DNA from 3 places in the Shewanella goraebulensis genome. Region 3 is predicted to be linked to each of the others. Evidence: predicted binding sites of a transcription regulator. Region 3 holds the regulator's gene; each other region holds the start of a gene.
What was found. The regulator sigma-54, encoded in region 3, starts transcription at its own class of promoters, with help from an activator protein. The targets are predictions, from matches to a motif close to GTTGGCACGNNNNTNGNNT.
Positions count from the first base shown of each region.

Region 1: a site for sigma-54 is predicted at 1,802-1,820, ahead of glnA (glutamate--ammonia ligase). Genes of this name have one in related genera too.
Region 2: a site for sigma-54 is predicted at 2,735-2,753, ahead of nirB (nitrite reductase large subunit NirB). Genes of this name have one in related genera too.

Region 1 covers NZ_CP126972.1:4,583,960-4,588,255, forward strand. Annotated here, with positions in the region: gene QPX86_RS19300 (carbohydrate-binding family V/XII) at 1-120, opposite strand, end outside; gene glnA (glutamate--ammonia ligase) at 300-1,709, opposite strand; gene typA (translational GTPase TypA) at 2,179-3,993, shown strand; gene ppnP (pyrimidine/purine nucleoside phosphorylase) at 4,210-4,296, shown strand, end outside.
Region 2 covers NZ_CP126972.1:2,822,446-2,826,741, forward strand. Annotated here, with positions in the region: gene nirB (nitrite reductase large subunit NirB) at 1-2,492, opposite strand, end outside; gene QPX86_RS11900 (ANTAR domain-containing response regulator) at 2,814-3,443, opposite strand; gene QPX86_RS11905 (glycosyl transferase) at 3,514-4,296, opposite strand, start outside.
Region 3 covers NZ_CP126972.1:625,991-630,286, reverse strand. Annotated here, with positions in the region: partial or broken gene lptA (lipopolysaccharide transport periplasmic protein LptA) at 1-22, shown strand, start outside; gene lptB (LPS export ABC transporter ATP-binding protein) at 337-1,068, shown strand; gene QPX86_RS02630 (RNA polymerase factor sigma-54) at 1,272-2,756, shown strand; gene hpf (ribosome hibernation promoting factor) at 2,780-3,067, shown strand; gene ptsN (PTS IIA-like nitrogen regulatory protein PtsN) at 3,070-3,513, shown strand; gene rapZ (RNase adapter RapZ) at 3,510-4,296, shown strand, end outside.

The sequences.
Region 1 (4,296 bases), 940 kb from region 3:
ACCTAGCTTAGTTTCGACTTCTTGAGGCCATTCGAGAGCAAATACAGAGAAGGACATCAACCAAAGTGAGAAAACACCATAGATTAACCCGAATAATGAACGCGGCAGTTTTACTTTCATAACAATTCCTTAGGTATACCCCTATTCACTAACGCTAGCATAACTGAATAATTTTTGAACTAATATGAATGTGCTATTTGCACTTTTTTACAACGAACCAACAAAAAAGCCCTTGATGATTATCATCAAGGGCTTTGAATTTAGCCGATGGCCGATTTACATGAGCGTTAAGCTAAGGCTTATAAGCTGTAGTAAAGTTGGAATTCCATTGGGTGAGTAGTACGAGATACTTGCTCACATTCTTCAGACTTAAGTGCAATGTAAGACTCAATAAAGTCTTTACTGAATACATCACCTTTAGTTAAGAAATCATGATCAGCAGCTAGGTTTTCTAGTGCATTCTCTAATGAAGTCGCAACTTGTGGGATCTCAGCCGCTTCTTCAGCAGGTAGGTCATATAGATCTTTATCCATTGCTTCACCTGGGTGAATCTTGTTTTGGATACCGTCAAGACCAGCCATTAGCAATGCAGAGAATGCTAAGTATGGGTTAGCGGTTGGATCTGGGAAACGTGTTTCAATACGACGAGCTTTAGGGCTAGGTACCACTGGGATACGGATTGAAGCACTACGGTTACGTGCAGAGTAAGCAAGCATTACAGGCGCTTCAAAATGTGGAACAAGACGCTTGTATGAGTTGGTGCTTGGGTTAGTGAATGCGTTCAAAGCACGAGCATGCTTGATGATACCACCAATGTAGTAAAGCGCTAATTCACTTAAACCAGCGTACTTGTCGCCAGAGAATAAGTTAACGCCATCTTTAGCTAAAGATTGGTGAACGTGCATACCACTACCATTATCACCAACAATAGGCTTTGGCATGAATGTCGCTGTTTTACCGTAAGCATGAGCAGTGTTATGCACAACATACTTCATGATTTGGATTTCATCAGCTTTGTTTGAAAGCGTGTTAAAGCGTGTCGCAATTTCGTTTTGACCAGCTGTAGCAACTTCGTGGTGATGCGCTTCAACTACTTGACCTAATTCTTCAAGAATTAGACACATTGCACTACGAATGTCTTGTGATGAATCAACTGGTGCAACTGGGAAGTAACCGCCTTTAACGAATGGACGGTGACCAGTATTACCATCTTCATAGCTAGTACCTGAGTTCCATGCAGCTTCTTTCGCATCAACTTTCACGAAAGTACCTGACATATCAGTACCAAACTTAACATCGTCAAATAAGAAGAACTCTGGCTCAGGACCAATTAATACTGTATCAGCAATACCAGTCGACTTTAGGTATTCTTCAGCTTTCTTAGCGATTGAGCGTGGGTCACGTTCGTAACCTGTCATTGTCGCTGGCTCTAAAATGTCACAACGAATAAGACCAGTCACTTCTTCAGTAAAAGGATCCAATAAGAAAGAAGAAGGGTCTGGCATTAATACCATGTCTGATTCGTTGATGCCTTTCCAACCGTTGATAGATGAGCCATCGAACATTTTGCCATCTTCAAAAAAGTCTTCGTTCACTTGGTGAGAAGGAATAGAGACGTGCTGCTCTTTACCTTTAGTGTCTGTAAAACGTAAATCTACGAACTTAACTTCTAGTTCTTCAATTTGTTTTAGGATTGATTCAACTGACATTCTTAAGCCTCCGGTAGGGTAAAGGGTGGTCCCTTAATGTAATCTTGTTATTCGTCAGACATAATATCTGTAGTTCGAATTTGTTTTGTTATAAGCGACTTTCATGCCAGAAAGATAAACTACTGATTTAGAAAACAATAAAAATATCCACATAACCGAAAACACCAATAACGCACAACTTCGGTGCACCACTATGCGCACTAATGGTGCAAAAGTCCATTTCGGTGCATTGCTTTCAGTAGCATCATTGATCTAGTTCATTAAAGCGTCACTTTATTGCGGTAATATGATCCTTTTCTATTTTTATCTTCTATCTTTAAGTCGTAAATTTTTATTAAAAACGACCTGTTCAAAAATAATCCTATCTACTGAGCCCTCGCTGGAGTAGAATGGCACGCTTTTTTATAGTGGCTATACTTATCAGCCCTATGAATTCCTATTTTTATTTGATGGTATAGAGGTTTTATCCGTGTTAGAGAATTTACGTAACATCGCCATTATTGCTCACGTTGACCATGGCAAAACGACCCTGGTAGACAAGCTATTGGCTCAGTCAGGCACCCTTGAAAGTCGAGGCGAAGCCGCAGAACGTGTAATGGATTCTAACGATCTTGAAAAAGAACGTGGTATCACCATTCTGGCAAAAAACACTGCCATCAAATGGAACGACTACCGTATTAACATCGTAGACACCCCTGGTCACGCCGATTTCGGTGGTGAAGTAGAACGTGTTCTATCTATGGTAGATTCAGTTTTATTATTAGTAGATGCAGTTGATGGTCCTATGCCACAAACTCGCTTCGTAACTAAAAAAGCATTCGCACAGGGCCTTAAGCCAATCGTTGTTATCAACAAGATTGACCGTCCTGGTGCTCGTCCTGATTGGGTTATCGACCAAGTATTCGATTTATTCGACAACTTAGGTGCAACTGACGAACAGTTAGACTTCCCTATCGTATATGCTTCTGCATTAAATGGTTTCGCAACATTAGATCCTGATGAAACAAGCGAAGACATGACCCCACTTTTCCAAGCTATCGTTGAGAAAGTATCTTCTCCTGACGCTGATGCTGAAGGTGAGTTCCAAATGCAAATTTCTCAAATCGATTACAACTCATATGTAGGTGTTATCGGTATTGGTCGTATTAAGCGCGGTAGCGTTAAAACTAACCAGCAAGTGACCATTATTGGTGCTGATGGTAAGAAACGTAACGGTAAAATGGGCCAAGTATTAGGTTACATGGGTCTAGAGCGTCACGAAGTTGAAGAAGCTAACGCTGGTGACATCGTAGCAATCACTGGTTTAGGTGAGCTTAAGATTTCTGACACTATTTGTGCGCCAACAGCTGTTGAAGCATTGCCTGCACTTTCTGTTGATGAGCCAACACTAACCATGACTTTCCAAGTAAACACTTCACCGTTTGCTGGTAAAGAAGGTAAGTATGTAACTTCACGTAATATCCTAGAACGTCTAGAGCAAGAGCTAATTCATAACGTTGCATTACGTGTTGAAGAAACTGAATCTCCAGATCGTTTCCGTGTATCAGGCCGTGGTGAATTACACTTAGGTATCTTGATTGAAAACATGCGTCGTGAAGGTTACGAGTTAGCAGTATCTCGTCCTGAAGTTATCGAAAAAGAAATCGATGGCGAAATGTGTGAGCCATACGAAACATTAACTGTCGATGTTGAAGAAGAGCATCAAGGTAGTGTTATCGAAAAACTTGGTACTCGTAAGGGTGACATGCGCGACATGCAGTTAGATGGTAAGGGTCGTGTACGTATCGATTTCGTTATCCCTAGCCGTGGCTTAATCGGTTTCCAAACTGAATTCATGACTGCTACCTCTGGTACTGGTCTTATTTACCATTCATTCGACCATTACGGTCCAGTGAAAGGCGGTGATATTGGTCAACGTGCTCGTGGCGTATTGATTTCTAACGCAACAGGTAAAGCACTGACATTCGCATTATTTAACCTTCAAGAACGTGGTCGCCTATTTATTGGTCACGCAGCCGAAGTTTACGAAGGCCAAGTCGTTGGTTTACATGCTCGTGCAAATGACTTAACAGTTAACTGTTTGAAAGGTAAGCAACTTACAAACATGCGTGCATCAGGTACTGATGAAGCACAAGTACTAACACCACATATCGAAATGACACTTGAGCAAGCGCTTGAGTTCATCGATGACGATGAGTTAGTAGAAGTAACACCAGAGAACATTCGTGTTCGTAAGCGTTACTTAACTGAAAACGAGCGTAAGCGTCACAACCGTGGTTCTTAATCGTTTTTAATCATGTAATATGATTAAAAAAACCCGCTTAGGCGGGTTTTTTATTACCTGTAAATCACTCATATTTAAAACTAAAACTACGTATCCAACCGATAAACTTTTCCATCTAACCTATAACTATCTATTACTTTATATTCAATCAAAATGAATTTATATTCACAGGTGTAACACTATTTTACTTTAAGTTTATCCATTAGGAGAGCAGTAATGAGCGTGATTTCACAGGTCGATGTCGCAACACAAGCTAATGTCTATTTTGATGGTAAAGTCATCAGCCGCACCATTCATTTTGCA
Region 2 (4,296 bases), 2.2 Mb from region 3:
AACTCATTAAAGCGCGCTAAAAACTCGGGGTTATCTAAACTGGTTTTCCATTCGCACTGATAAGTATCGACCACATTATTCATTTGCGTATCTAACTCGGCAGCAATGCCTAAACTGTCTTCAATCACCACGGATTGCAGGTACTCAAGGCCGCCCTCTAACGATTCCATCCAAACAGAGGTGCGTTGTAATTTATCTGCAGTTTTAATATAGAACATTAAAACTCTATCAATGTATTTCACTAAGGTTTCAGTATCTAAATCAGTGGCAAATAAATCACCATGACGTGGACGCATCCCTCCGTTACCAGCAACATACAAATTCCAACCTTTATCCGTTGCAATCACACCGATATCTTTACTTTGTGCTTCTGCACATTCGCGGGTACAACCAGAAACAGCAAACTTAATTTTATGAGGGCTACGCAGACCTTTGTAACGATTCTCTAAATCAATCGCGGTGCCGACTGAATCTTGAACACCATAACGACACCAAGTGCTACCGACGCAAGATTTAACAGTACGTAGTGATTTACCGTATGCATGACCAGTCTCAAACCCTGCATCAATAAGCTTGTGCCAAATAATCGGTAGCTCAGATAATTTGGCGCCAAACATATCAATACGTTGACCACCGGTAATTTTGGTGTACAAATCGAACTCTTTGGCCACTGCGCCAATTGCGATTAAGCCATCTGGCGTTATTTCGCCGCCCGCAATACGTGGTACAACTGAATATGTCCCGTCTTTTTGTAAGTTACCTAAGTAGGCATCATTAGTATCTTGAAGTTGCACGTGACTACTTTCTTGGTTCAATACATATTTATTCTGTAGCGAAGCAAAAATTGATGCTGCAGCAGGTTTACAAAGATCACAACCAAACGTGCTGTGTTGTCCTGTGGGTGATTTTTTACCATGCTTAGTAATCAAAGTGTCAAAGTCAGTAATATTCTCGACCTGGCATAAATGATAAAGCGACTGTCTGTCATGCTCGAAATGCTCACAAATACCTGTGTTACATTCAACTCCTTCTGCAGTAAGCGCCTGATCCATCACCTGTTTAACTAGTGCTGAACATCCGCCACAACCTGATGCAGCGCGGGTACATGACTTAATTTCAGCGATGGTATGGTTACCTTCCTTCACTGAATTGACGATATCGGCTTTCGTTACCTGATGACACGAACAAATAATAGAGGTGTCTTTTAGCTCAACGGCTGACTCATCGCCAGTCATTAGCAACTCAACCGCATTGCCTTCAATTTCATCTTGCGATAAATAACAGTCTAATAGTCGGTTATAGTCACTATTATCACCGACTAACACCGCGCCTTTTAGGAACTTACCGGTTTCATCTAGCCAGAGTTTTTTATAAATTCCAGATTGGTTATCTGAAAGTTCAACAAACTGTGCATTTTCAAAGCCACGACTTTCACCTATTGCAGCAACATCTACACCCAGTAATTTAAGCTTGGTGCTCATGTCCGCACCTGTAAACGTAGAAGATGAAGTTGCACCATCAGCACTTGCAGCAATGTGCGACACTGCAACACGCGCCATTTGATAACCTGGTGCAACTAAGCCAAAGATGCGGTTTTGCCATAAGGCACATTCACCTATGGCATAAACATCTGCCGCTGAAGTCAAACAATTATCATCAATAGTGATGCCACCTCGCTCACCCATTGCCAACCCACTTGAACGAGCCAACGCATCTTGCGGGCGAATACCTGCTGAAAACACAATCATGTCAGTTTCAAGGAAGGTGTCATCGTTAAATGTCATACGATGCATAGCCGACTCACCATCAATAATAGCCGTAGTCGCTTTTGAAGTATGAACCGAAACACCCAAGTCATTAATTTTACTTTTCAGTAAATCACCGGCTTTATCATTTAACTGAACAGGCATTAACTGCGGTGCAAACTCAACCACATGGGTTGTTACCCCTAATGCCATTAGTGCATTTGCCGCTTCTAAGCCTAATAGCCCGCCACCAACAACCACACCGACCTTAGACTGGCTAGCGGCAGCTTCAATATCCTGTAAATCTTCAATGGTGCGATAAACCACGCAACGCTCGCGGTCATTGCCATTAATTGGCGGTACAAAAGGATATGATCCCGTTGCCAACACTAAACGATCATATGCGCCAGTGATGCCATCTTCGGTAGTAATGGTTTTATTTTCTGTATCTACTGCCGTAATGCGCGTATCTAGATGAAGTTTTACGCCCCAATCTTGGTAATCCTGCGCACTTGTTAACATCAGCTCATCAGCGCTGCCTGTTTCAAAGTACTTGGATAACTGCACACGGTCATATGCTGGACGAGGCTCTTCACCAAAGACTTCAACATCGAATTGATTTTGTAAGCCTTGACTACATAACTGTTCAATAAAATGGTGCCCGACCATGCCATTTCCGATCACAACAAGCTTTGGTTTTGCACTCGTTACTTTCGTTGAATTCGACGTTCCTGTTGAATTAGCCATCGTAGGCTCCTTTATTTTTTTGAATACTAAAAAACAAAAAGGCGCCAATCTCTGGATTAACAGAGATGGCGCCATTGCCTATGATTCAAATTTTTAAAATATAAACTGAAAAAACTTTCACTGACTAACAAATCTTTATGAGTGTGACTAAGACGCCATTGCCTTAAGTAAAACCCTCATATTCATCAAAAAATCGCTAGCCTTTAATCTTGGATAAATGTCTCACTACATGTATTTACATATTGCATCGACTATGCCAACCCGATAAATAATGTAACTCACTGATAATTAAATACTTAAAGTCATGTGAAATATATACGCTTAGGCTTCCTTGTTCACCGCAGGAGCAGTTGCACCAAACTGATGCATCTTCTTTGCCTCAAGTTGTTGCGCGGCAGAAATGATCTGCTGCGCCATATCAGCAAGACTAATACTTCTATCCATCGCCTGTTTTTGAATTAATTCATGAGCTTGTGATTCAGAAATACCTTGTCTTTGTAGCATTGACTTGGCCTTAGACATGAGTTTTAAACCTGTACATTTGGCATCAAGTAGCTTGACCTTTTCAAGCATATTAGACGCACTGTTAAAGCGAATTTTTGCTAAGCCGACTAATGAATTTAATCGCTTAGGAGTCATTTTCTCTGGCACAAAAGTGACTCGACCACACTTTAATAGGTTCTCAAGATGACTCTCGTCCCAAGCGTAAGCATTAACGATTATTGGCAATGCAGTACTTGCTAGTAATCGCTCAATAAAAACTTGTTGCATCGGTTGTAGCGCTTCAGTAAAAAACACCAAGCACAAACCATTACCTTTCATGGCTTGGCGTTCTAACTGACTTAGTGAGCTCATCTCGACACAAGGCTCAACAGAACTCAGTTCAGACATACAATCAACAAACAAATCTTCATTTTTAAACGAAGGGTCACGATAAACTAAATTAACCATGAATTAGCTCCGAACGTTATGGTTAAAAAACACGATATTAAATTCGCTAAAACTCCTGAAATCAATAACTTCATGGGCGCTGCTCACAAACATTAGCATCCGCTTGATAAGAGTTCATAAACGTCTCACCAGTTTGGCTTAAGTCATCTTTAAAAGAGGCGCTATTATTGCGAAGAAGCCAGTCTTTATTGGCTCTTTCAATTGCCTTTTCAATGGTTAACGAAGGTGATAACAAGGCGTACACTAAGGCCATTGTTGCAATAATACTGCTAATGGCTTGCTGCAACTGTAAATCTGTCAGTTCGGTTTCGTTAATATCAACACCGCGCCACAACTGTGCAAGTAAGTATGCAGGCAAATCAGACTGCCCTACTTTTGCACCAACAAAAGCCTCAAGCTGTGTGGGCATGTCCAACTGCTCAGTTTTAGAAGTAAACTGAGTACCGTTAGCACTAAAACGCAGCAAGCTTAACTGAGTGGTCACTCTCGGGTTAATCTCTGTTTCACCCTGCAAACCTTTAAAAATGGCAATATTGGCAGGTTTTTCAGTTCCATTAGGTACTTGTTGTGCAGCCAGCAACATTGCTACTTGTTGGTGCTGCTTATCTAAACCGGGATGAAAATAGCTGCGTAAACTAAATGCAGCATTAGTTGGATTAATACAACGAACTGACATTTGAATTAAACTTCGAAGCCCCAATTCTTGGTGTAAGCAGCGACAATCATTAAGTACAGGAACAATATCAGCAGAATTAACGTAGATAACCCCAGAAGACGCTAAGTTGGATTTCGCTTGTTCTGCGGTAAAACAGCGTGGAATATCTAGCGCAGAAATAAAAGCTTCAACATGTCG
Region 3 (4,296 bases):
CCAACCAGAAAACTATCCAGATTTAAATGACTCAACAGATAATTCAGAGCAGCCTGAATTAGAATCACCAAAAGCAGAAGAGTCAGAAAAGCTCATTGAGAATCAAGCTACATCTATCAGTGAAGAGAAAACAGAAGCCAATAATGCTGAAATAACTTCTACAGACATAACAACTACTGAAGAAACTGATACTCACAAGAATAGTTCTGAATCGGCAATGCCCGTCATCGAAGTACCTGAAGCAAATATAGAGACTTCAATTGAAGGCCAACAAGTTAAAGATAAGCCAAATACAGATTCATTACCTGAAGCACCAGCGCTAGAGCAAACTCAATAATGACACAAATAACGTTAACAGCTGAAAACTTGGCGAAAAGTTATAAAAGCCGCCAAGTAGTTAAAAATGTCAGCCTGACAGTTAAAACTGGGCAAATTGTGGGGCTATTAGGGCCAAATGGCGCAGGTAAAACCACCACCTTTTATATGGTGGTTGGTTTAGTTAAAAGCGATAAAGGCCGGATATTAATTGATTCTGACGATCTCACTGCAGATCCAATGCATCTCCGCGCTCGCAAAGGCATTGGTTATTTACCACAAGAAGCCAGTATTTTTCGAAAGCTGACCGTACACGATAACATTATGGCTGTGTTACAAACCCGCAAGAGTTTAACCACAGAGCAGCGCATTGAAGAATTAGAACACTTATTAGAAGAGTTCAATATCACTCATATTCGCGATAGCCAAGGCATGGCATTATCGGGTGGTGAACGTCGCCGGGTAGAAATCGCACGCGCATTGGCAGCCAATCCTAAGTTCATTTTATTGGATGAGCCTTTCGCAGGTGTTGATCCTATCTCTGTGATAGATATCAAGAAAATTATTCAACAATTAAAAAGTCGTGGTTTAGGTGTGTTAATTACAGACCATAATGTTCGTGAAACACTTGATGTGTGTGAGCGCGCGTATATTGTCAGCCACGGTGATTTAATTGCAGAAGGCACGCCTGCTGAAATCTTAGACAATCAGCAAGTCAGGTCAGTATACTTAGGTGAGCAATTCAAGCTATAGTTAGCATTCTTTAGTGCACAATATGGCATTTCGCGACCAGTATCAGTCCCACTTTTTAGTGCTATGTTCTAGACTCAACTTATCGTTGAACTAAATGCTAAACCAAAGCATTGTTTAACGTCAGTCTAGAAAACGATAAAAAGGTGCTAGACCCACACAATTGTTAGTCGCGATGATGAAATTCAATTAGGGATAAGCGGTAAATGAAAGCCTCACTCCAACTCAAAATGGGTCAACACCTGACGATGACCCCTCAGTTGCAACAAGCCATACGCTTATTGCAACTTTCCTCATTGGAGCTACAGCAAGAAATTCAACAAGCACTTGACTCAAACCCTCTCCTTGAGCTCGAAGATGAGTTTGCTAAAGCCAAAGAACCCGTAAAAGAAAACGCCCAGCAAACCGACACTGATTTTAGCGATAATAGCCAAGTTACCGTTGAAAAAGACACCTCTACCGTTGATACCACGGAATCATTAACCAAAGAGTCGATGCCAGAAGATCTCCCGATGGATACTACATGGGATGAAGTCTATACCGCATCGCCTAGTTCAGGCTCTGGGGCCGTCGCTCGTGATGACGATATGCCTTTTCAAGGTGAAACCACCGAAGGCTTATATGAACACCTTGAGTGGCAAAAAAACCTGACTCCTTTTTCTGAAAACGATCTTGTTATTGCCACAGCTATTATCGACGCCGTTGATGAACGCGGTTACTTAACCCAATCAACTGAGGACATATTGCAGGCCTTAGGTCTTGAAGATATAGAACTCGACGAAGTTGAAGCTGTACTTAAACGCGTGCAACATTTTGACCCTGTAGGAGTGGCAGCGAGAGACTTAAGTGAATGTCTCATGATTCAACTTGGTCAATATCCAGATGAAATCCCCTGCATCGACAATGTAAAATTGCTCATTAGTGAACACCTTGATTTAATTGCTGGCCGCGACTTTCGCTTATTAATGCGTAAAACCAAGCTTAAAGAAGATGATTTACGCGAAGCGATTCAATTTATTCAAACCTTGAATCCGCGTCCAGGTTTACAAATAACGCCGATTAAAGACGAATATGTCATACCTGATGTGACTGTATTTAAGAAAAGTGGCCGCTGGGTCGTAGAGCTCAATCCAGATAACATGCCCAAAATTGGTGTGAATCAGCAATACGCAGCCATGGCAAAAGGGTCTGCAAGTCAGTCTGATAGCCAATTTATTCGTGGTCACTTACAAGAAGCAAAATGGTTTATCAAGAGTATTGAGAGTCGCAATGAAACCCTGTTAAAAGTGGCCAATTGTATTGTGCAATTTCAGCAAGGATTTTTTGAGTTTGGTGAAGAAGCCATGAAACCGATGGTGCTTAATGATATTGCTGAAGCAGTTGAAATGCATGAGTCGACGATTTCTCGTGTGACGACTCAAAAATATATGCACACCCCTCGCGGACTTTTTGAACTAAAATATTTCTTCTCTAGCCACGTTAGTACTGATGATGGCGGAGAATGTTCTTCTACTGCAATTCGTGCCTTTATTAAGAAGCTTGTTGCAGCGGAAAACCAGAAAAAGCCACTTAGCGATAGTAAAATGGCGACGCTATTGGCTGAACAAGGGATTAATGTTGCTCGGCGTACGATCGCCAAATATCGTGAAGCAATGCTCATCCCTCCCTCAAACCAACGCAAAAGCTTATAAGCCTTTGTAATGGAGGATGATCTATGCAAATTAATCTGACTGGGCACCATGTAGAAATCACGCAATCTTTACGTGAGTATGTACAAACTAAGTTTTCAAAGCTTGAACGACACTTCGAACAGATCAATAATGTTCACGTTGTGCTCAATGTTCAGAAGCTGCAACAAATTGCTGAAGCAAAATTACACCTCAAAGGAGGTGAAGTTTTTGCCGTATCTCAAAACGCAGATATGTATGTCGCAATTGACGCCCTGATAGACAAATTAGACCGTCAGGTAATTAAACATAAAGAGAAGTTAATTAAACACTAACAATGGAACTTCGCACCATTCTGCAACCGGCGTGCACCACCTGCGCCACGCCGGGCAGTAAGAAAAAAGTACTGGAACTCATCAGCGATTTAATGGCTGCCCAGTACCCAACCCTATCATCACAGGCTATTTTTGAAAGTTTAATAGCACGTGAAAAAATGGGTAGTACAGGTATTGGAAATGGCATAGCTATTCCCCATGGTCGATTAAATGATATCGAACACCCGATAGCCATTTTGATCAAGTGTGAAGAAGGCATTGAGTTTGATGCTATCGACAAGAAACCCGTGGATATATTATTTGCACTGCTAGTTCCTTCAGATCAATGCCAACAGCATTTAAGTACGCTGTCTACCATGGCTGAAAAACTGAGTGATAAATTAATCCTTAAGCGACTTCGAAAGAGTCATGACGCTACAGAACTATATCAGGTTATAACTGCATGAAACTTGTCATCGTATCAGGACGATCAGGCTCAGGTAAATCAGTTGCACTTAGGGTATTAGAAGATTTAGGTTATTACTGTGTTGATAACCTGCCTCTACCACTTATTGGCAGTTTGCTTGAGCAGCTCAAGGGAAATAACGAACTTGTCGCCATCAGTGTCGATGTTCGAAATATTGAAGAGCAAGGCAAGGTTCTAGAAGAGCAAATAGCCTTATTATCTGATGATACGACTATCATTAGTTTATTTCTAAACTCAAATGATCAGGTTCTACTTAAACGCTACAGTGAAACCCGTCGATTACATCCTCTATCTAAAAACCAAATTTCGCTACAAGAAGCTATTCAGCTAGAAGGTCGTTTACTCGAACCGATTGCTAAAATGGTCGATCACTACATTGATACCTCTCAATTGACCATTTATGATCTCAGCGATCAAGTCAGACAAATATTAATGGGCAGTATCGATAAAGAGTTAGTGATTCATTTTGAGTCATTTGGCTTCAAGCATGGTATGCCAGCTGAAGCAGACTTTATGTTTGATGTGCGCTTCTTACCCAATCCGCATTGGGAAACAGAGCTAAGACCGCTAACTGGCTTAGACCAGCCAGTACAAGAATTTTTAGGCAGACAACCTTTAGTCAATAAATTCATTTGGCAAATTGAAAACCTATTTGAAACGTGGATGCCGCACCTTGAACGCAATAATCGCAGCTACTTAACCATAGCCATCGGTTGCACAGGCGGTCAACACCGCTCGGTCTACATTGCCGACCAACTAACAA